Regions from separate parts of the Salmonella sp. GDC200615 genome, predicted to be linked through region 3. Evidence: predicted binding sites of a transcription regulator. Region 3 holds the regulator's gene; each other region holds the start of a gene.

Region 1 (5,408 bases), 110 kb from region 3:
TGCGCATCTGCCAACGCGGAAGCCTCTGGCGTTTTTTGCGCCTGCTGCGCCACCAAATCGCTAAGCGTGGCGGCGGGAATCGTTACCGCCGTATTATTAAGGTGTGCTAATTGCGTTTGTTCTTCCGCCAGCAGCATTTGCGCATCGCCGCAGCGCAGCGCCGGGTTATCCGCAAACTGCGTGATAAGCGCCATCAATCGTAAGGCATGGCGGGAGAGCGTGGCATCATCGTAACGCTGTGCATTCGCCAGCAATTCAATATCCAGACCGCCGTTTTCATCCGGAAAAAGCGCCAGTTCAAGATCGTTAACCGGCCCCGTCGCCAGGGTATGGGTTTGCGCCTGTATGCCAGGAAGATCCAGATGATAATCAAACACTTTTATATTGAGCACCGGGCCAAATAGCGGCGTCTCCCCTGCGGCTCGCCCGCTATCGCGTACAATCTGTTCGGCGTCGTAACGCTGGTGGCGGCGCATCTTCTTTAACTGCGCCGCAAGACGCTTCGCCAGCGTTGGCAGATCTTCCGTCGCATGAAGGTTAATCGCCAGCGGCAACACGTTAAGGACAGGCCCGGTCGCCGTTAACGCCGCCGAACCCATCCGCCGCATAAAGATAAATCCGGCGGCATAATCCATACGCCCGCATAATCGTCCCAGCCACAACGTCACCAGCGCCAGGGCAAGATCCGCTCGCGGTATCTCAGGCATGTGCGCCGCCAGTTGGCGAAACGCCCCCGCCGGCGCGTTCAATTTCATACGTAGAATATCCGCGCTCGCCGACCGCCCCGGCAACGGCGCGGCAGACATTGACGCCGGCGGCGGCAGCTCGCGGCGCTGCTGCGCCCAGAAGGCGCCGTCACGCTGCCAGGCCTCGCTCTGGCGATAGCGCTGATATTCCTCGACCACATCCGCAAAGGGGGTAAAAGGCGACTCCGGCGTAGGAGCGTCGCTCTGCCAGGCGCGATAAATCGCCGCAATCTGGCGAGTTATCGCCAGGAAGCTAAAGCCATCCACCAGCAAATGGTGATAGCGCTGATACCAATACCAGCGGGTATCATCAATGCGGATTAACTGGTGAAACGCCAGCGGCTTACCGCTATCTGCGCGCAGGTTTTGCCGTAAATCCGCCTGCATTAACGCCAGCGCCGCGTGATGCGGATCGGGATGGTCGCGTAAATCGGCAATCGGGGGCTCGCCGAAGGTGTGCTCAGGATCTATCCATTGCCAGACCTCGCCGTTCTCTTCGGTAAAACGCATCCGTAGCGTATCCGCCTGTTGCATCCCTACCGCTACCGCTTTTGCCAGCAAGGCGGCATCCAGCTCGCCATTCAGTTCCACATAGTGCGCCACGCTCCAGGCGGAGGGTAAATCAGAGAGTTTTTCCGCCATCCAGATCCCCGGCTGAGCGGCGACTAACGGTAAACGCTGCGTCATTTCGCCTCCTGCTTATCGGCATAATGCGCCGGATTCAGTGTTGTCCAGCGCGTATTAAGCCACTGCTGGCACGCGTCCTGCGATTGCGGTTCGCATACCACGTCCCAGCCTGCGGGAAGCGTGCACGCCGCTGGCCAAAGGCTGAATTGACGCTGCGCATTTTGCAGGATGTAAAACTGTCCCTGCGGATTATCGAAGGGATTACTGAATTCCATACTCAACTCCTGTCATGGACATGTGCCCGGTTAAAGCGTGTCGATAAGCGTCTGCCAAAGCAGCATCAGCCCTTGCGTTAGCCCGCCGCGCCAGCAAAGCGCATCGTGTCCGCCGTCAACCTGACGCCAGAAAATGGACTGCTGCGAAGTATTCAGTTGGGCATAAAGCGCCTGATTCGCCTGAAACACGATCTGCTCACGCACGCCGGCTTCCAGTACGATACGCAGTCCGCGCGCACATAATGCGCCGGTTTTCAGCCGGGTAATGACTTCCCCCTCCGGCGGGGTGATGCGATGAGGCCACCAGAACGATCCTGACTGGCTTAGTACACAGCCAAAACGCGTCGGCCAGTTCAGGCCGGCATACAGCGCCGACAGGCCGCCAAAGCTCTGTCCGGCGACCACCGTTCGCCCGGCATCATCGCTAAAAGGCGTCACGGCTCTGACTTGCGGCAACAGTTCCTGCTGCACTGCCAGCCAGAAGTCGGCATTGCAGGTCAACTCCTGGCTGCGGTGGTGAGTATCAATCGCGTCAATCAGCAGATAGACGGCACCGGGAAGCAGGCGTTGATGAGTCAGCGAGGCAAGCGCGGGCCAGACGGGCATATTTTCCGCCCAGAATTGACCGTCCAGCAGAATAGCCAACGGTCTTTCCTCCGGCGCCTCGTCTCCGGTCGTCAATATCCATACGCGGCGGGAGTTACCCAGACGTGCGCTATGCCACTGCATCATCAAAGGCGGCGAGTACGGCGTTTCAGGACGATCCCATCCCGGCTGAAGGGGCGCATCCGGCATTTCCAGCGCTGAAACCGCATGACCACGTCCTCCCCGCCAGCTTTGCGAATTAAGCGGGTCGGCAATCGCCTGCGGTAATAGCTGTCGCCAGCCTTCACGCAGTGCGTTCCGATCGGGCGTTTCGCCCGGCGCAAAAGCGGCAAAAACGTCATCGCGTTCGGTAGGAATAAAACAGTAGCTGCCGCGCCAGTTAGCGCTAAGCGCCGTACTCCAGCGCCAGACATCCGTTCCGGCAATACGCGCCATCGTCTGAGGCTGCGCGTTTTGATGATGATCGGTTACGCCAGTGATGTAGACCCAGACACGCCGTATCGGGGAGTGTGTTTCGTTTCCCTGCGGGTCGCGCCACCAAAAAGTGACCCGATAATTTCCGTCTTTTTCCCGTATCCATTCCGGCCCGGTTTTCGTCCTCCACCAGGCCTTACTTCCCGTTGCCAGCGCCTCTTTCATTATAACTCTGTGTTTATTATGAATTTTGTATATAAAAGGTGAAATATATTGATAATATTATTGATAACTATTTGCATTTGCAATAGCGTATTGTCGCGCTATGGGACGCGCGAACACAATTTCACCACCCGGCCAATGCCTTTGACGGGCGCTTTGGCTTATGTGGCTAAAGAAAAGCAGGATATACAATGAACAAGAAGATTCATTCCCTGACCTTACTGGTCAATTTAGGGATTTACGGGGCCGCTCTGCCCGTGATGGCGGAAGACAAAACCGATAGCGCTGCGCTCACCAATGAAGACACCATCGTGGTGACCGCTGCCCAGCAAAACCTACAGGCGCCAGGCGTATCCACCATCACCGCCGATGAGATCCGCAAAAATCCGCCCGCGCGCGACGTGTCAGAAATCATCCGCACCATGCCGGGCGTGAACCTGACCGGCAACTCCACCAGCGGTCAGCGCGGGAATAACCGCCAAATCGATATTCGCGGCATGGGGCCGGAAAACACCCTTATCCTGATGGACGGTAAACCCGTCACCAGCCGTAACTCGGTGCGCCTGGGCTGGCGCGGCGAACGCGATACCCGTGGCGATACCGCGTGGGTGCCGCCGGAGATGATCGAACGCATTGAAGTGCTGCGTGGCCCTGCCGCTGCACGCTACGGTAACGGCGCGGCGGGTGGCGTGGTCAATATCATTACCAAAAAAGGCGGTAGCGAGTGGCACGGCTCCTGGAATACCTATTTCAACGCGCCGGAACATAAAGACGAAGGCGCGACCAAACGCACTAACTTTAGCCTGAACGGCCCGCTGGGCGGGGATTTCAGCTTCCGTCTGTATGGCAACCTCGACAAAACGCAGGCGGATGCGCGTAATATTAACCAGGGGAATCAGTCTGAACGTACCGGGAGTTACGCCGACACGTTACCAGCCGGACGCGAGGGGGTCATTAACAAAGATATCAACGGCGTGGTTCGTTGGGATTTTGCTCCGCTTCAGTCTCTGGAGCTGGAGGCCGGTTACAGTCGCCAGGGCAACCTCTATGCCGGCGATACTCAGAACACCAATACGAACCAACTGGTGAAAGATAATTACGGAAAAGAGACAAACCGCCTCTATCGGCAGAACTACTCTCTGACCTGGAACGGCGGCTGGAATAATGGCGTAACCACCAGTAACTGGGTGCAATACGAACATACCCGTAACTCCCGGATGCCGGAAGGCCTGGCAGGCGGCACCGAAGGAATTTTCGATCCCAAAGCATCGCAAAAATATGCCGATGCCGATTTGAATGACGTCACCCTACACAGCGAAGTGAGCCTTCCTTTCGATCTGCTGGTAAATCAAAACCTGACGCTGGGTACCGAATGGGCCCAACAGCGTATGAAAGACGAGCTCTCCAACTCGCAAACCTTTATGGGGGGAAATATCCCGGGTTACAGCAGTACCAATCGTAGCCCCTATTCAAAAGCGGAAATTTTCTCTCTGTTTGCTGAAAACAACATGGAACTGACCGACAGCACTATGCTGACGCCGGGGCTACGTTTCGATCATCACAGTATTGTGGGGGATAACTGGAGCCCGTCGCTGAACCTGTCGCAAGGTCTGGGGGATGACTTTACTCTGAAAATGGGGATCGCCCGCGCTTATAAAGCCCCGAGTCTGTACCAGACTAACCCAAACTATATTTTGTACAGTAAAGGTCAGGGTTGCTACGCGACTGGCGCGGGTACCGGCATCGGCTGCTATATGATGGGTAACGATGATCTGAAAGCCGAAACCAGCATCAATAAAGAGATCGGTCTGGAATTTAAACGCGATGGCTGGCTGGCCGGCATCACCTGGTTCCGCAATGATTACCGCAATAAGATTGAAGCGGGTACGGTGCCGTTGCAGCGTATCAACAACGGCAAAACGGATGTTTATCAGTGGGAGAACGTGCCGAAAGCGGTCGTTGAAGGTCTGGAAGGCACGTTAAACGTACCGGTTAGCGACACCGTCAACTGGACGAATAACGTTACGTATATGCTGCAGAGTAAAAACAAAGAGACCGGCGAACGCCTGTCGATTATTCCACAGTACACGCTTAACTCAACCCTGAGCTGGCAGGTACGTCAGGACGTTTCTCTGCAATCAACCTTCACCTGGTACGGCAAACAAGAGCCGAAGAAATATGATTATCAGGGTAACCCCGTTACCGGAACAGATAAGCAAGCGGTCAGCCCATACAGTATTGTTGGCCTGAGCGCGACCTGGGACGTGACCAAAAATGTCAGCCTGACCGGTGGCGTGGATAGCCTCTTTGACAAACGTCTGTGGCGTGAAGGTAACGCGCAAACCGTCAGGGATACTCAAACTGGCGCTTATATGGCGGGCGCTGGCGCGTACACCTATAACGAACCAGGACGTACGTGGTATATGAGCATTAATACCCATTTCTGATGGCAACCTTCCCTCCCTCATTCGGGGAGGGAATTGGCAAAAACGATGCTGACATCTCATTTTCCCCTTCC
Region 2 (5,408 bases), 99 kb from region 3:
GTTGGGGGGCATATTGCTTGCCAGCGGCGGCGTAGCCTGGAACTATGGGCTGGCGGCCGCCGGGACGTTTATTACGCTATTGCCGTTACTGACGCTGCCGCGACTGCCTGTTCCTCCGCAGCCGCGGGAAAATCCTTTTATCGCGTTACTGGCGGCATTTCGTTTTTTGCTCGCCAGTCCGCTTATCGGCGGTATTGCGCTGCTTGGCGGTCTGGTGACGATGGCAAGCGCGGTACGCGTCCTCTATCCGGCGCTGGCGATGAGCTGGCAGATGTCGGCGGCGCAAATCGGTTTGCTGTATGCGGCAATTCCGCTGGGGGCGGCCATTGGCGCGCTGACCAGCGGACAACTGGCGCATAGCGTTCGTCCGGGGCTCATTATGCTGGTTTCGACAGTCGGTTCTTTTCTGGCGGTGGGGCTGTTCGCCATCATGCCGGTCTGGATCGCAGGTGTTATCTGTCTGGCGCTGTTTGGCTGGCTTAGCGCCATCAGTTCGTTATTACAATACACCCTGCTGCAAACCCAGACGCCGGAAAATATGCTGGGGCGAATGAATGGCCTGTGGACCGCGCAAAACGTCACGGGAGACGCTATCGGCGCGGCGCTGTTAGGCGGTCTTGGCGCAATGATGACGCCGGTCGCTTCCGCGAGCGTGAGTGGATTCGGGCTGGTGATTATCGGTTTGCTGCTGCTGTTAGTGCTGGGCGAGCTACGCCGTTTTCGCCAGACGCCGCCGGTTAGCGATGCTGGCTGATGAAGGGGCGTTTATCCGACTGACAAAATCGGTCTGGTCAGTCGGATAAGACTCCGATAAGGCTAAAACAGGGCGGCAAGCCGGTTAAGCAACAATGTTGCGCTGTAATAATCCAGACGGAACGTCTCCGTACCCAGGGCATAGACGCGCTTATTTTGCACCGCTGGCAGGTGCGCCAGCAGCGGATTGGCGTAAAGGGCCGCAACATCGTTGTTGTCGCCGGCAAACAGGAAAAGAGATTCACCGTTTAACCCGGCGGCCAGATTTTCACCGCCAAGCTGAATGATATCGTGGCGCTTACCCTGGCTTTTGCTGGTTTGCAGCCCTCGGGGCAATGTCGCCAGCGTAAAGCCTAACTGTGTCAATAGCTTGCCTTGTGCTGATTCTGGCGTCCACAGATTGGCGCTATGCGCGGCAGGGGTATACACCAGCGCGCTAACCGGCTGCGGCGGCAGGGCGATTCGCTGTTTAACCGTCGTCAGTTGCGCCTCAAATTCCGCTATTCGCGCGGCGGCCTGTTTCTCCTGACCGGTGATCTCGCCAAGTTGCGTGAGCAAACTCTGCCAGCTTTTATCGTCATAATTGATGACGAGTGTCGGCGCGATAGCGGAGAGCTGATCGTAAAGCGCCAGCGCGGAGTCGCCGCCGGTGGCGCTAATCAAAATGAGATCCGGCATTTGCGCGGCGACCGTTTCGGCATTCGGTTCGCCGATGTACAGCCGGGCGACATGGCGAGCCTTTGCTACGTCGCTCCACTGGCGCATAAACCCTTGATCGTCGGCAAAGCGGTTATTCGGCGTAGTGGCTCCGCTGGCGACGACGGGCGCATCAATCGCCAGCAGCGAGCCTGTCAACGTCACGCTGGTAGAGACGATACGCGCGGGTTTGTGGTCCAGAGTATGAACGCCGCGGCTGTCCTGGATTTGCCGGGGCCAACCGGCGTCCTGGGCTAAGGATATTCCTGAAATTGATATACCAACCACTAAAAGCAGCCAACGATAAAAGGCGGGGAGTCTCACAATAGCGTCCTGTTATTAATAAAGTTAATGCTTCTCATTTTCATGTCAGCGGCAGCGAGATGCAAGCCTTAGTGCCATTTAACTCATGACCAGAGTTGACAGAGCGACGTTTTACTCTTAGGTTAGCGCACTAAAAATAGAAATAATAATCATTATTATACACAAAATCATTCAAGAAGCATCGCAACGGCAAGGGAAGAAATCCCAGCGGGCATAGATAACTGTGTGACCGGGGTTTCTGAGCGCAGCCAACAAAGAGGCAGCTTGAAAGATGAAGTGTATATAAGCCTTTATCATTGGAGGATGATATGGATATGTCACTGGCCGAGGACGCTCAGGAGACAATGGCAACGCTTGCTCCCGATCGCTTTTTCTTCATGTCGCCGTATCGCAGTTTTACCACTTCCGGGTGCTTCGCCCGTTATACCGAGCCTGCGGTTGCCGGAGATTCGCCGGATAGCCCTTTCCAGCAGAAATTGCGCCAGCAGTTTGCCGAGGCCAAATCGCAGGGCATCGCCAACCCTATCCTGGTGGGGGCGATTCCCTTTGATACCCGCCAGCCGTCGTCGCTATTTATCCCGATGGCGTGGCAGTCCTTTTCCCGCCAGCAAAAGCAGCGCACGGCGCGTTATTTTACTGACCATCAGTCGCTGACGGTGACGGCGCGAAAGGCGATTCCGGAGCAGGATGCTTTTGAAGCGATGGTCGCACGCGCGGCTATGCTGACCGCCACGCCAGACGTCGATAAAGTGGTGCTTTCCCGGCTGGTAGATATCACCACTGATGTAGCGGTGGATAGCGGAGCATTGCTGGAGCGGCTGGTTGCGCAGAATCCAGTTAGTTACAACTTCCATGTGCCACTGGCGGATGGCGGCGTTCTGCTGGGCGCCAGCCCCGAATTGCTGATACGCAAAGAGGGCGAGCGGTTTAGTTCGCTGCCGTTAGCAGGCTCGGCACGCCGACAGCCCGATGACGTTCTGGATCGCGAGGCGGGAAACCGACTGCTGGCTTCACAAAAAGATCGCCATGAACATGAGCTGGTGACGCAGGCGATGAAGCAGATCCTGCGCGATCGCAGCACGGAACTGCAATTACCTTCCTCTCCGCAGTTGATCACCACGCCGACGCTATGGCATCTCGGTACGCCGTTTGAGGGCAAGGCCAACGCCGGAGAAAACGCGCTGACGCTGGCCTGTCTGCTGCATCCAACGCCTGCGTTAAGCGGTTTCCCTCATCAGGTCGCGAAAAAGCTGATTGCTGAACTGGAACCGTTCGATCGTGAACTGTTTGGCGGCATTGTCGGCTGGTGCGATGCCGAAGGAAACGGCGAGTGGGTAGTGACGATTCGTTGTGCGAAATTGCACGGTAATCAGGTGCGCCTGTTCGCCGGCGCCGGGATTGTCCCTGCCTCTTCGCCAGTCGGCGAGTGGCGGGAAACCGGCGTCAAGCTCTCTACGATGTTGAACGTTTTTGGACTGCATTAAGGAACGATGATGCGTATACCTTTCACCCGTTGGCCGGATGAATTTGCCCGCCGTTATCGTGAAAAAGGCTACTGGCAAGACGTGCCGTTGACCGATATTCTGACCCGCCACGCTGGCAGCGACAAGACGGCGGTCATTGAAGGCGAGCGCGCATTCAGCTATCGCCAGCTCAACCAGGCCGCAGATAATCTGGCCTGCAGTTTACGCCGTCAGGGCATCAAACCTGGCGAAACCGCTCTGGTACAACTGGGGAATGTACCGGAACTGTATATCACCTTTTTCGCCCTGTTGAAGCTTGGCGTAGCGCCCGTTCTGGCGCTGTTTAGCCATCAACGTACCGAACTTAACGCCTATGCGATGCAGATCGCGCCGACGCTGGTGATTGCCGATCGCCAACATACGCTGTTCGCCGGGGAGGACTTTCTCAACACGTTTGTGGCTGAACACCGCTCTGTGCGGGTGGTGTTATTGCGCAACGACGACGGCGATCACAGCCTGGACGCGGCGATGCGGCAGGCGGCGGAAGATTTCACCGCCACGCCATCACCTGCTGACGAAGTGGCCTACTTTCAGCTTTCCGGCGGTACTACCGGCACGCCAAAGCTTATTCCCCGTACCCATAACGACTATTACTACAGCGTGCGCCGTAGCAATGAGATTTGCGGTTTTAACGAGGAGACGCGTTTTCTGTGCGCGATTCCCGCCGCGCATAACTACGCCATGAGTTCGCCGGGCGCGCTGGGCGTCTTTCTTGCCAAAGGAACGGTAGTGCTGGCGACCGATCCCAGCGCCACGCTCTGTTTCCCGCTGATCGAAAAACACCAGATTAATGCCACGGCGCTGGTGCCTCCCGCGGTCAGTCTATGGCTACAGGCTATCCAGGAGTGGGGCGGTAATGCGCCGCTGGCGTCATTAAGGTTATTGCAGGTTGGCGGCGCGCGGCTTTCTGCGACGCTGGCCGCCCGTATTCCGGCTGAAATTGGCTGTCAGTTGCAGCAGGTCTTCGGCATGGCGGAAGGGTTAGTGAACTATACCCGGCTGGACGATAGTCCGGAACGGATTATCAATACTCAGGGAAGACCCATGTGTCCGGACGACGAAGTGTGGGTGGCGGATGCCGACGGGAATCCACTGCCGCCGGGCGAGATTGGTCGTCTGATGACGCGCGGCCCCTATACTTTTCGCGGCTATTTCAACAGTCCGCTACACAATGCCAGCGCCTTTGACGCCAACGGTTTTTACTGTTCCGGCGATCTGATCTCCATTGATCAAGACGGTTACATCACCGTTCACGGGCGTGAAAAAGATCAGATCAATCGGGGCGGCGAGAAGATAGCCGCCGAAGAGATAGAAAACCTGTTACTGCGCCACCCAGCGGTGATCCATGTGGCGCTGGTCAGCATGGAAGATGAACTGCTGGGAGAAAAAAGTTGCGCATATCTGGTGGTAAAAGAGCCGCTGCGAGCGGTACAGGTACGCCGTTTCCTGCGAGAGCAGGGCGTGGCGGAATTTAAATTACCGGATCGCGTAGAGTGCGTTGCGTCACTGCCGCTGACGCCGGTTGGTAAAGTCGATAAAAAACAATTACGCTAGCGGTTGGCGTCACGTTCACCGCTCTGAAGGAGAAAGAGAGATGGCAATCCCGAAACTACAGTCTTACGCGCTGCCCACCGCACTGGATATCCCGACCAACAAAGTGAACTGGGCATTTGAGCCGGAGCGCGCTGCGCTGCTCATCCACGATATGCAGGATTACTTTGTCAGCTTTTGGGGCCGCAACTGCCCAATGATGGACCAGGTGATTGCTAATATCGCCGCCCTGCGCCAGTACTGTAAGGAACATCATATCCCGGTCTATTACACCGCTCAGCCGAAAGAGCAAAGCGATGAAGATCGCGCGTTACTCAATGATATGTGGGGGCCGGGACTGACGCGCTCTCCGGAACAGCAGAAGGTGGTAGAAGCCTTAACGCCGGATGAGGCGGATACGGTGCTGGTGAAGTGGCGCTATAGCGCGTTTCACCGCTCGCCGCTGGAACAGATGTTAAAAGATACCGGACGCAATCAGCTCATCATTACCGGCGTGTATGCGCATATTGGCTGTATGACCACCGCTACCGATGCGTTTATGCGCGACATTAAGCCGTTTAT
Region 3 (5,408 bases):
ACGGGTAGGGCGCTTCCCAACCGGCGACGTAGTGATAGCCCGTCGCCACGACCGTGGCGGCAAAACAGAGCATAAAACCGTAAAAGGTAAAGTGATGAAAGCGACGGCGCAGCAGCGTGAACGCATCGTCCGCTTCGTTACAGCCTTTGCCGTGACCGCCGTCGAGATATTTCAGCGTTAACGCATTGTGCGACGCTTCCGCAATCTCTGCCGAACGCGGTACGCCCGGCGAGATCTCACGCCAGAAGCGAATTACGCCCGCCATAAGCAAACCGATTGCCAGCACAAAAACTGAGCCAAACATCCATGCCAGCAGGCTATGCGGAAAAATTTGATAGAAGTCACCGGCCAGCGGCGGATGAATCAGCGACCCTTTCAGCACCATCGCCAGTAATAAAAAGAGCGTCAGACCGACTATCAGCGCCAGCGCGACGGTGATCCCCGCCCGGCGGTATAACGCGCCAAAAGCGGCGGGCTGGGCATACTGTTGATACGTCTCCAGGCGGGCTTGCGCCATCGCTTTCGGCACGTTAATGGCAAATTCATGGGGCGGCGCATACTGGCATGCGTGCAGGCAGGCGCCGCAGTTATGACATAAATTCGCCAGATAATGAATATCGGCTTTACCGAATTCGAGCCGCTGGGTCATCGCCGGAAATACCGCGCAAAAACCTTCGCAGTAGCGACACGCGTTACACACTTGCATGACGCGTTCGACCTCGGCTTCCGGTTCGGTAAGCACGGTGGCCTCAATGATTAATTTTTCAAGCTGTTTCATGCTGCGCCTCCTTGTGCGCCGCGCGGGCGGCTTCTATTCCCGCAATGCGGCCAAAGGTTGTGCCGATAGACATGCCTACGCCTGCGGTATACCCCTTGCCCAGTACATTTCCTGCCATCATCTCGCCGGCAACAAACAGGTTGCGGCTTGGATGACCGGCAAAATGCACCGCGGCACGTTCATTGACTTTCAGACCCAGGTAGGTAAACGTGATGCCGGGTCGCAGCGCATAACCGTAGTAGGGCGGCGCATCAAGCGGGCGCGCCCAGTGGGTTTTCGCCGGCGTCAGGTTTTTAGTGGCGCAGTCATCAAGCAAGGTATGATCAAAATGACCGGGCTGGCAGGCCTGGTTATACTGCGTGACGGTATGGGTAAATTTTTCCGCGTCCAGCCCCAACTGGCAGGCCAGCTCAGCCAGCGTATTGGCCTGCGCGCCAGGAAAAACCGGCGGCATAAAGTGGCCGATGGCTTTGCTGTCAATAATCGAATAGCCAATTTGTCCTGGCTGTTGAGCCACCAGCCGCCCCCAAATGGCGTAACGCTTCGGCCAGAAATCTTCGCCTTCATCATAAAAACGTTCGGCGTCGCGATTCACGACAATACCCAGCGATACGCAATCCACGCGAGTACAAATACCGCCGTCGTACAGCGGCGCCCTGGCATCAATCGCTACGCAGTGCGACTGGGACGGATCGCCAATGATATCCGCGCCGGCATCCATCATAAATTTGAGTAATACGCCCTGGTTAAAACGCGTGCCGCGAATCAGGAAATTATCCGCGGGCCATTCGCCGCGGGCGTTTTCTCCCCAGGCCTCCCGCAGCCATTCACGGTTTGATTCGAAACCGCCAGCCGCTAATACGCAGGCTTTGGCGGTAATCCGTTCGCTACCCGCCAGCGCCGCCACGAATTCGCCGTCATGAAGTTCAAGCGCGTGAACCGGCGTGTTATAGCGAACCTGTACGCCCAGCCGTTCGGCGCTACGGTAATAGGCATTGACGAGCGCTTTCCCGCCGCCCATAAAAAACGCATTGGTGCGCGCAACGTGGAGCGCACCTGATAGCGGCGGTTGAAAGTTAACGCCATGTTTGCGCATCCAGTCGCGGCATTGCGAAGAGGTGCGAATGACCAGCCGCGCCAGCGCCTCGTTGGTGTTGCCGTCGGTGACTCGCCACAGATCCTGCCAGAATTCCTCTTCAGGATAGCTTTCTACCAGCACATCCTGCGGCGCATCATGCATACAGCGCAGGTTTCGTGTGTGCTGAGAATTTCCGCCGCGCCATTCCCGCGGGGCAGCCTCAAGCAGCAGAACCGATGCGCCCGCTTCCCGTGCGGTCAGGGCGGCGCATAATGCGGCATTGCCTCCGCCTATCACCAGTACATCAACCATCTTATACTCCCGTACCATTTAACTATTTGTTAAATTTGTAATTGAAATGTATACGGATAAATAAGCGGCGCGCTATCAGGTAGCGCTAAACAGGGGTTTAGTAAGCGTAAAGGGTTGCGCCTGGCCATTCACCGGCGTCGACTAACTGACGCATAACTTTGGTAAGGACTACTCTGGCGGCAAGGCCGGCGGGCGTCAGTTCATCATCCGACAGGCTGACTAAAAAATTGGGGCGGCTGAGTACCGGATTATGGACGCCGATCACGCGTAGCGCGTCGTTATCCAGATGAGAAATCGCCGCGCCGGGCTGCAACGTGGCGCCAAGACCGTCGCGCACGGCGCGCATCAACAACGCCAGACCGTCAATTTCCGCGACGATCTCAACGTTAAGCGCATGTTCCTGGCAGACAGCGTCCAGCCTGCCGCGCAGCCCATGTCTCTGGCTTGGCATAATGAGCGGAATGCCTGCCAGTTGTTCAGGTGTGATCGGGTTATCAGGAAGCGCCGCCAGCAGGGCATGGGAGCCAATCAGAAAAAGCTGTTCTTCAAGGATCGGTCTGGCGCTCCAGCGCAGGATTTTATCTTTTTGAAAGACAACGGCTAAATCAATCTGGCGGGTATTGATCATTCTTTCCAGATTACCGGACAAGCTTTCCACCACATGCAGTCGAACATCGGCATAGTTTTCCTGCATGGCATGGATAAACGGTATACCCAGTATGGAGGCGGTACTGGGGGCCATTCCTACGCTCACATGACCGGAAAGGCGCGCTTCTCTGGCGGCGAGAATTGCGTCGTCGGCATGACGCAGGGCGAGTTGCGCCTGCGAATAAAAGGCCAGCCCGGCGTTGGTTGGCGTTACGCCGCGCGAAGTGCGCTGCAGCAGACGGATGGCAAGCTCGTTTTCCAGACGGGACATCTGTTGACTTAATGCTGAAACGCCAATATCAAGATCCTGTGCGGCGCTGCCCATACTGCCGGTTTCAATAATACGCACGAAATAGCGTAACTGGCGAAGCTCCATTCCTGCTCTCCTGAGATGCGATAGCGTTTTTTACATTAAATCAACATCAAGCGGCAGGAAAGAGGAGGATATAAAAAAGCCAACCGGGCGGTTGGCTCTTCGAAAGATTTACACTTATTTAGTCACGTCATCGTGCGCGTGCTCGTCTTCGCGGCAGTCGCCTTCAGCGCAGTGGCCGTAAAGATAGAGGCTGTGATTAGTTAAACGAATACCGTGTTTCGCCGCAATTTCACGCTGGCGCGCTTCAATAGAGTCATCACTAAATTCAATCACTTTTCCGCAGTCAAGGCAGATAAGATGGTCGTGATGATGCTGTTGCGTCAGTTCAAAAACGGATTTACCGCCTTCAAAATTATGGCGGGTCACGATACCGGCATCGTCAAACTGGTTCAGCACACGGTATACGGTTGCCAGACCGATTTCTTCACCCATGTCGATCAGGCGTTTGTATAAATCTTCCGCACTGACGTGATGGTTATCTGGTTCCTGAAGAACTTCCAGAATTTTTAAACGAGGAAGCGTTACTTTCAGGCCAGCCTTCTTTAATGCGGTATTGTTGTCAGTCATACGGAATCTGTCCTGTTGCTAAACGATTCACTTCATTAGAGAAGTGACAGAAATTGCACTCAAGATAATGCGTATCATTATAGGACTGCCATGCCGAAATGAAAACCGCAAGTCTCTCGCAGATGTTAATAAAACTGTGGTTTTGCCTGCAAATTCTGGCGCCACCTGATTACACCCGGACATTGTACAGGGATGGGTGCGAAAGTTACAAATTTGTAGCAATTATTTTGATTGGTCTTGTCTATTGATGCGGCGCAGATATAACGCTGCGCCGCATAAGATTAGGCGTTGAGGATGTCGTCGAGGTGCAATTCAGCCGAAACTTGCTTAACCCATTTTTCAACACGCTCGGCGGTCAGTTCAGGCTGACGGTCTTCGTCAATCGCCAGACCGACAAAATGATCGTCGTCAGCCAGACCTTTAGAGGCTTCAAAATGATAGCCTGCAGTTGGCCAGTGACCCACAATCGTGGCGCCGCGCGGCTCAATAATGTCGCGAATCGTGCCCAGCGCATCACAGAAGTATTCCGCGTAGTCTTCCTGATCGCCACAGCCAAACAGCGCCACCAGCTTACCGTTAAAGTCAATCTCTTCGAGAGTCGGGAAGAAGTCATCCCAGTCACATTGCGCTTCGCCATAGTACCAGGTTGGGATGCCCAGCAGCAGAATGTCATACCCTTCCAGGTCTTCTTTACTGCTTTTTGCAATGTCATGCACATCGGCAACGTCTTTACCAAGCTGTTTTTGAATCATTTTTGCGATATTTTCGGTATTACCGGTGTCGCTGCCGAAAAAGATGCCAGTGATTGCCATGAGTAAAATAACCTCTTGAAACTTATTGAAATGGTGGTGGCGAATTGCCCACGGATAAGGGCAATCATAGCAGAACAGGCAGATATGCGGAAACAGCAATCACGCGGGACTGCACGCTCTGCTACACGAAATATGAAACAAAACTTATTTTCAGACTAAACCCTGGCCGCGCAGCGCCATAAGCTGCTTCATTAATATTTCTTCAATGAGCTCGCTGCGGCTAATGTTGCGCGCTTCGGCCAGCTCATTCAGCGCGTCAACCGCTTGTGCGTTGAGTTTTAATTCGACACGCTTGAGGCCACGAACTTTGTCGCGTTTTAACTGGTTGCGCTTGTTGATGCGTAACTGTTCATCGCGCGAAAGCGGATTCGTTTTAGGTCGTCCCGGGCGACGCTCGTGCGCGAACAGATCTAATGTCGTACGGTCCGTTTGTTCTTTGGCCATGATTTTGGTGACTTCGGGGGAAACAATCAGCCAGGCTTATGCCCGGATGGATAGCGCGCCATCATACATCAGCGAGGAAGCGACGCCAACGCCCGCGCGCGTAATCGCGCACAGGCGATGAGTTTTTAATCAGTTAGCGTTTATCGTGCAGATAACGGCGGATGGCGCGCAGAACCGCCTCTGGTTTTTCGGCATGTACCCAGTGGCCCGCGCCGGCGATCACATGCGCGCGCGCCAAAGGGAATTGCGCCAGCAGCGCGTCGCGGTACGCTTCGGTCACGTACGGCGAGTTACCGCCTGGAATAAACAGCGCCGGATGTTCCCAGGGCGGAATGGTTTCCCAGCCGACGATATGCGGATACTGCTCCCATAATACCGGAACATTAAAACGCC
Region 4 (5,408 bases), 900 kb from region 3:
AATCGCGGCGATCTGTTCCGGCTGATTAGCAATAATCAGCGATTCGTAGCCTCCCCAGGAGTAGGCCATACTGAACAGCGAAAAGTTATCCAGATAGGCTGATAATTCTGCCTCGGTCAGCTTTTTATTGAGCACAAAGGAGAACAGGCCGCTGCTGCCTGTAAAGTCTCGTTTCCAGAACGCATGACCTTTGCTACCCGGCAGGGCCGGATGATTAACGCGCGCGACCTGAGGATGGTTCGCCAGCCATGCGGCGATTTTGAGGCTGCTTTCTTGATGCTGGCGCAGTCGCACGCCGAGTGTGCGCAGACCGCGGCTGGTCATATAAGCCGTGTCGGCGTCGAGCATTTGCCCCATCAGATAGGCGTTTTCCCGCAATTGTTCCCAGCAGCGCGCATTTGCAACGGCAGTACCGACCATCGCATCAGAATGACCAATCAGATACTTAGTGCCCGCCTGGATAGAGATATCAATATCGAATTCCAGAGCTTTGAACAGAACGCCAGCCGCCCAGGTATTATCAATCATGATGACGGCTTCTGGCGCGACGCGTCTGACCGCACTAACAATGCTCGGAATATCATGTACTTCCATGGTAATAGAACCGGGGGATTCCAGAAATACGACTTTCGTGTTCGGTTGAATATGTTGCGTGATATCAGCGCCGATGAGCGGGTCGAACCAGCTTGTCGTCACGCCCAGTTTGCCGAGAATTTTGCTGCAGAAATCCTGGCTGGGTTCATAGGCTGTGTTGGTCATCAGGATGTGGTCGCCCTGCTCAACGAATGCCAGAATGGTGTTGGCGACCGCCGCCGCGCCGCACGGGAAGAGCGCGCATCCGGCGCCGCCTTCCAGTTCACACATGGCTTCCTGGAGCGAAAAGTGGGTCAGCGTTCCCCGGCGTCCGTAAAATAATTCGCCGTTGGCGCGATTGCGGGTAGCGTGTTTTTTGGCCTCGACGGTGTCAAACACCAGTGAAGAAGCGCGTTGAATCACACTATTCACTGAGCCAAGCGTGTATTTTTTGCTGCGTCCTGCGTTTACCAGTTTGGTATCCAACTGTTTATCCGTCATGTTGCGTTTCCTGATTTTAACCGTCTGGATGTCTAAACTAGCATGAATATAACCATCTGCACCCTGGCGACGTGTGATACAGATGAAAATTTTGCCAAAATAAAAACAGGTGGCTTTTTTAATGCGTAAGCGCAAAGAAAAAGCAGTAAAGGTGCGGCAGTATGTAAATAGTAATGAGAACGACTATCAATTCGACGTTGTTTTGATATTATTATGCTCAGATTTTGTGATTTGCGTCCTGGAGATACAGAGTGGGTAATAATTTGATGCAGACGGATCTTTCCGTCTGGGGCATGTATCAGCACGCCGATATTGTCGTGAAGTGCGTGATGATTGGTTTGATTCTGGCGTCAGTCGTCACCTGGGCTATCTTCTTCAGTAAAAGCGTTGAATTTTTCACGCAAAAGCGCCGCTTAAAGCGCGAACAACTGCAATTAGCCGATGCGCGCTCTTTAGATCAGGCTTCCGACATTGCGGCAGGTTTCAGCGCAAAAAGCCTCAGCGCACAGCTCATCAATGAAGCGCAGAATGAACTGGAACTCTCTCAGGGCAGCGAAGATAACGAAGGGATTAAAGAACGTACCGGCCTCCGTCTGGAACGTCGCGTCGCAGCGGTTGGCCGCTACATGGGACGAGGCAACGGTTATCTGGCGACGATCGGCGCCATTTCCCCCTTCGTCGGGTTGTTTGGCACCGTATGGGGCATTATGAATAGCTTCATCGGTATTGCGCAAACGCAGACCACCAACCTGGCGGTGGTCGCTCCTGGTATTGCGGAAGCGCTGCTGGCGACGGCGATTGGGCTGGTAGCCGCGATCCCGGCGGTCGTCATTTACAACATCTTCGCACGTCAGATAGGCAGTTACAAAGCGACGCTGGGTGACGTGGCGGCGCAGGTATTGCTGCTGCAAAGCCGCGATCTTGATCTGAATGCGAGCGCCAGTGCGCAGCCGGTACGCGCCGCGCAGAAATTACGGGTAGGGTAATGCGTCATGGCAATGCGTCTTAACGAGAACCTGGATGACAACGGCGAAATGCATGAAATCAACGTGACGCCGTTTATCGATGTCATGTTGGTTCTGCTGATTATCTTTATGGTGGCTGCGCCGCTGGCGACGGTGGACGTCAAGGTGAATCTGCCCGCTTCTACCAGTACGCCACAGCCGCGTCCGGAAAAACCGGTTTATCTGTCGGTGAAAACGGATAACACCATGTTTATCGGTAACGATCCGGTGACGGATGATACGATGATTGCCGAGCTAACGGCCCTGACGGAAGGGAAAAAGGATACTACGATTTTCTTCCGTGCGGATAAAACCGTAGAGTATGAAACCCTGATGAAAGTGATGGATATGCTGCATCAGGCGGGCTATCTCAAGATTGGTCTGGTCGGCGAAGAGACCGCGAAAGCGAAATAAGTATTCTGCTGACGCTGTAGGCCGGGTAAGGCGAAGTCGCCACCCGGCTTTTTTATTGCCTAAGATGGCGCCTTGCTTAACAGAATTGCGCCACCTTAATCGACTTCATGCGTTAGCCTAAATGCTCCCCGCCGCACACGCCGTGCACTTCTGCGGTAACGTAACTGGATTCCTGGCTTGCCAGATAGACATACACCGGCGCCAGCTCTGCCGGTTGGCCGGCCCGCTTCATTGGCGTCTGCTGACCAAACTGCGGAATTTTATCCTGGGTTTGACCGCCGGAAATTTGCAGCGCTGTCCAGATAGGGCCAGGCGCGACAATATTCACACGAATTCCTTTTTCCGCCACCTGTTTCGCCAGGCCACGGCTGTAATTGAGGATTGCCGCCTTGGTTGCCGCATAATCCAGCAGGTGCGGACTGGGCTGATACGCCTGGATAGACGACGTCGTGATAATACTGGCGCCTTTTGGCAGCAGCGGAATCGCTTCCTGGGTTATCCAGAACAGGGCAAAAACGTTAACGGCGAAGGTTTGCTGAAATTGCTCGCTGGTCAGATCTTTTATCTCCGGGATTGCCGTCTGTTTACCGGCTACCAGCGCCAGAATGTCCAGCCCGCCCAGCGCTTCACGCGCCTTATGGACCAGCGAACGGGCGAAGGATTCGTCGCTAAGATCGCCTGGCAATAACACCGCTTTACGACCGCACTCCTCAATCAGCTCTTTAACCTGCTGGGCGTCCTCTTCTTCCGCTGGCAGATAGTTGATCGCGACATCTGCGCCTTCACGCGCGTAAGCGATAGCGGCAGCGCGCCCAATCCCGGAGTCGCCCCCTGTCACCAGCGCCTTACGATCTTTAAGGCGACCACTGCCGACATAACTTTTTTCGCCACAGTCAGGAACAGGCGTCATTTTCGCCTGGACGCCGGGCGCCGGCTGTTTTTGCTTAGGATATTCGCCGGTGTAATACTGCGTGGTAGGGTCGTATAGATGAGACATTGAGCTTCTCCCTTCAGGTTGAACACCCTTTAAGCGTAGACACTTTTACTACCGTAAGAGGGAGAATCAGAACGATCCTTATGCTTCGCCCGTATTCACAACAGAGTTAACTAGCCATGAAGGTTATTTTTCTTGCCGTGCGACGGTGGTGACGTTGCGCGTCCGGTAGTCGCCATCGGAAAGCTTACGCGTCAGACGTAAGGTTGCCGTCTCGCGAGCCAGCAGATGCTGCCAGTCACTTTCAAGACGAGACATAATTTTGTCTCGTAATTCAGGATGCTGCTCGATAATAGCATTGATGGTCGCGCCATAAATCTCCTCTTTGACCTGTAACGTATACATCTCTCGTCGGTTTTGCCACTTCAGGCGCACTAACGCCGCCGGTATGGATACCACCTCCTGCGTTACCTTTTCCAGGGTGGCATTTTTACTGGCGATTAGCGCTGCAAGATTTTGCTTTAAGATAAATTCATCACTTTTATGGTTGTCTAAAGCCAAATAAACGTTATTGTCTTCAACTTCTTTCATCTTTATCTTCCAGTGAATAAAATAGCGGCATATTGGTTTCGCGAGTGATTAAATTAAGCCAAATGGCATTACCTTTTTCATTTATCATTGCGGTTTTATCCGCCAGTATTTTACTTAGTGTTTGGGCATCAATATAGCCTTCTGCCTGTAGTGCGTTTATCAGGCGGGCAAACGTTTCAATTTTAGCCACACAATACAGACGTTCTTTAATATGACGGTCGCGTTCTTCAAATAATACGTTTCTGTGTTGCCCGGTTGCGTTAGCGCAAATTAAAATATCGGGCTCGTAATCGCTGAGTTTTGTCTTTCCCTGAGGCAAATTTTTACTGTTTTCTGTGGCTTCAGGGGGCGGCGATGACAGGCGAAAATGAGAGGAAACCAGATGCTCAGGAAGCATGACTAAATATCCTTTACGATCAGTGGTATACTATTTTTAATAGTGTAGGTTTCGTTGACAATAACATGGCGTAATTTTAAAATCAAAAAAAATGGAGCCTGCTATGAACAGTATTTTTTATTCTGTTATTATATTGCTATTACTGACCGGCGCGATACTCTTCCTGATGTGGGAGGTTAATAAAAAACGTCCTGGTGGAAAAATCGTAAATTTAAATCAAACTGAACCCATGACAAAGGAAGAGGGCGAAGATCATTTCTCAGTATTAATGAATTCGATAACGCCGGTATGGTACTGGCGCGTTAACCATGAATATATCGATTTCCTTCATGCAACGATAAAACGAATGACAATGACTGAGTTGAATGAAACGCCTGGATTATTTGACGCACAGCGTCGTTGCAGCGACCTTAACTCTGCCGTTTATAAGTATTACGACAATATTAAGAAGCGTTGTCTGAACGGAGAAAAGGTGCCGTATTCGGATTTGGACGTCCTTAATTTACGCCAGTGTTTTCGCGAGTTCAGTCTTGAAGCCTACCCGGCATTGGTCGCGCTGGTATGGCCGGAATATCAGCGCCCGCAGGTTAACCCGGATGAGATTTAGAGCCTATCCCATTAGGGCTATTTTACTTGCCATTTTGGACCTGGGCAGTGCTCGCCAAAACGCGTTAGCGTTTTGAACGCCGCTAGCGGCGGCCCGAAGGGCGAGCGTAGCGAGTCAAACCTCACGTACTACGTGTACGCTCCGGTTTTTGCGCGCTGTCCGTGTCCAAACTGGCTGCGCCAATAACGCCTGGTGGGATAGGCTCTTAACTGGCATGTTGATCTGATGTTGCATGGTTGAGATATACTGTTGCTGGTTTTAGTTACCTGACAGGTCCCTATGGAACGCTTTCTTGAAAATGTAATGTATGCGTCTCGCTGGCTGCTCGCGCCGGTGTATTTTGGCCTCTCTTTGGCGCTGATCGCTTTAGCGCTAAAATTTTTCCAG

Evidence for each region. Region 3 encodes Fur, which represses iron uptake genes when iron is present. Its sites were predicted from a motif close to ATAATAATGAGAACNACTATCAA; they were not measured.
Region 1: the regulator Fur is predicted to act here: its motif matches at 2,948-2,970, upstream of fes (enterochelin esterase).
Region 2: the regulator Fur is predicted to act here: its motif matches at 1,910-1,932, upstream of fepB (Fe2+-enterobactin ABC transporter substrate-binding protein).
Region 4: the regulator Fur is predicted to act here: its motif matches at 1,242-1,264, upstream of exbB (tol-pal system-associated acyl-CoA thioesterase).

The regions. Positions count from the first base shown of each region.
Region 1 covers NZ_CP192247.1:3,269,250-3,274,657, forward strand. The annotation lists gene entF (enterobactin non-ribosomal peptide synthetase EntF) at 1-1,433, opposite strand, end outside; gene ACQ29O_RS15800 (MbtH family protein) at 1,430-1,648, opposite strand; gene fes (enterochelin esterase) at 1,679-2,893, opposite strand; gene ACQ29O_RS15810 (TonB-dependent siderophore receptor) at 3,082-5,337, shown strand; gene entD (enterobactin synthase subunit EntD) at 5,383-5,408, shown strand, end outside.
Region 2 covers NZ_CP192247.1:3,256,563-3,261,970, reverse strand. The annotation lists gene entS (enterobactin transporter EntS) at 1-754, shown strand, start outside; gene fepB (Fe2+-enterobactin ABC transporter substrate-binding protein) at 817-1,773, opposite strand; gene entC (isochorismate synthase EntC) at 2,082-3,257, shown strand; gene entE ((2,3-dihydroxybenzoyl)adenylate synthase EntE) at 3,267-4,850, shown strand; gene ACQ29O_RS15750 (isochorismatase) at 4,891-5,408, shown strand, end outside.
Region 3 covers NZ_CP192247.1:3,157,560-3,162,967, reverse strand. The annotation lists gene tcuB (tricarballylate utilization protein TcuB) at 1-778, opposite strand, end outside; gene tcuA (FAD-dependent tricarballylate dehydrogenase TcuA) at 765-2,168, opposite strand; gene tcuR (tricarballylate utilization LysR family transcriptional regulator TcuR) at 2,266-3,192, opposite strand; gene fur (ferric iron uptake transcriptional regulator) at 3,307-3,759, opposite strand; gene fldA (flavodoxin FldA) at 4,041-4,571, opposite strand; gene ybfE (LexA regulated protein) at 4,722-5,015, opposite strand; gene ybfF (esterase) at 5,149-5,408, opposite strand, start outside.
Region 4 covers NZ_CP192247.1:4,060,164-4,065,571, reverse strand. The annotation lists gene metC (cystathionine beta-lyase) at 1-1,074, opposite strand, end outside; gene exbB (tol-pal system-associated acyl-CoA thioesterase) at 1,326-2,060, shown strand; gene exbD (TonB system transport protein ExbD) at 2,067-2,492, shown strand; gene ACQ29O_RS19680 (SDR family oxidoreductase) at 2,605-3,489, opposite strand; gene ACQ29O_RS19675 (hypothetical protein) at 3,613-4,017, opposite strand; gene ACQ29O_RS19670 (hypothetical protein) at 4,004-4,414, opposite strand; gene ACQ29O_RS19665 (ESA_00282 family adhesion-associated protein) at 4,518-5,021, shown strand; gene ACQ29O_RS19660 (TIGR00645 family protein) at 5,301-5,408, shown strand, end outside.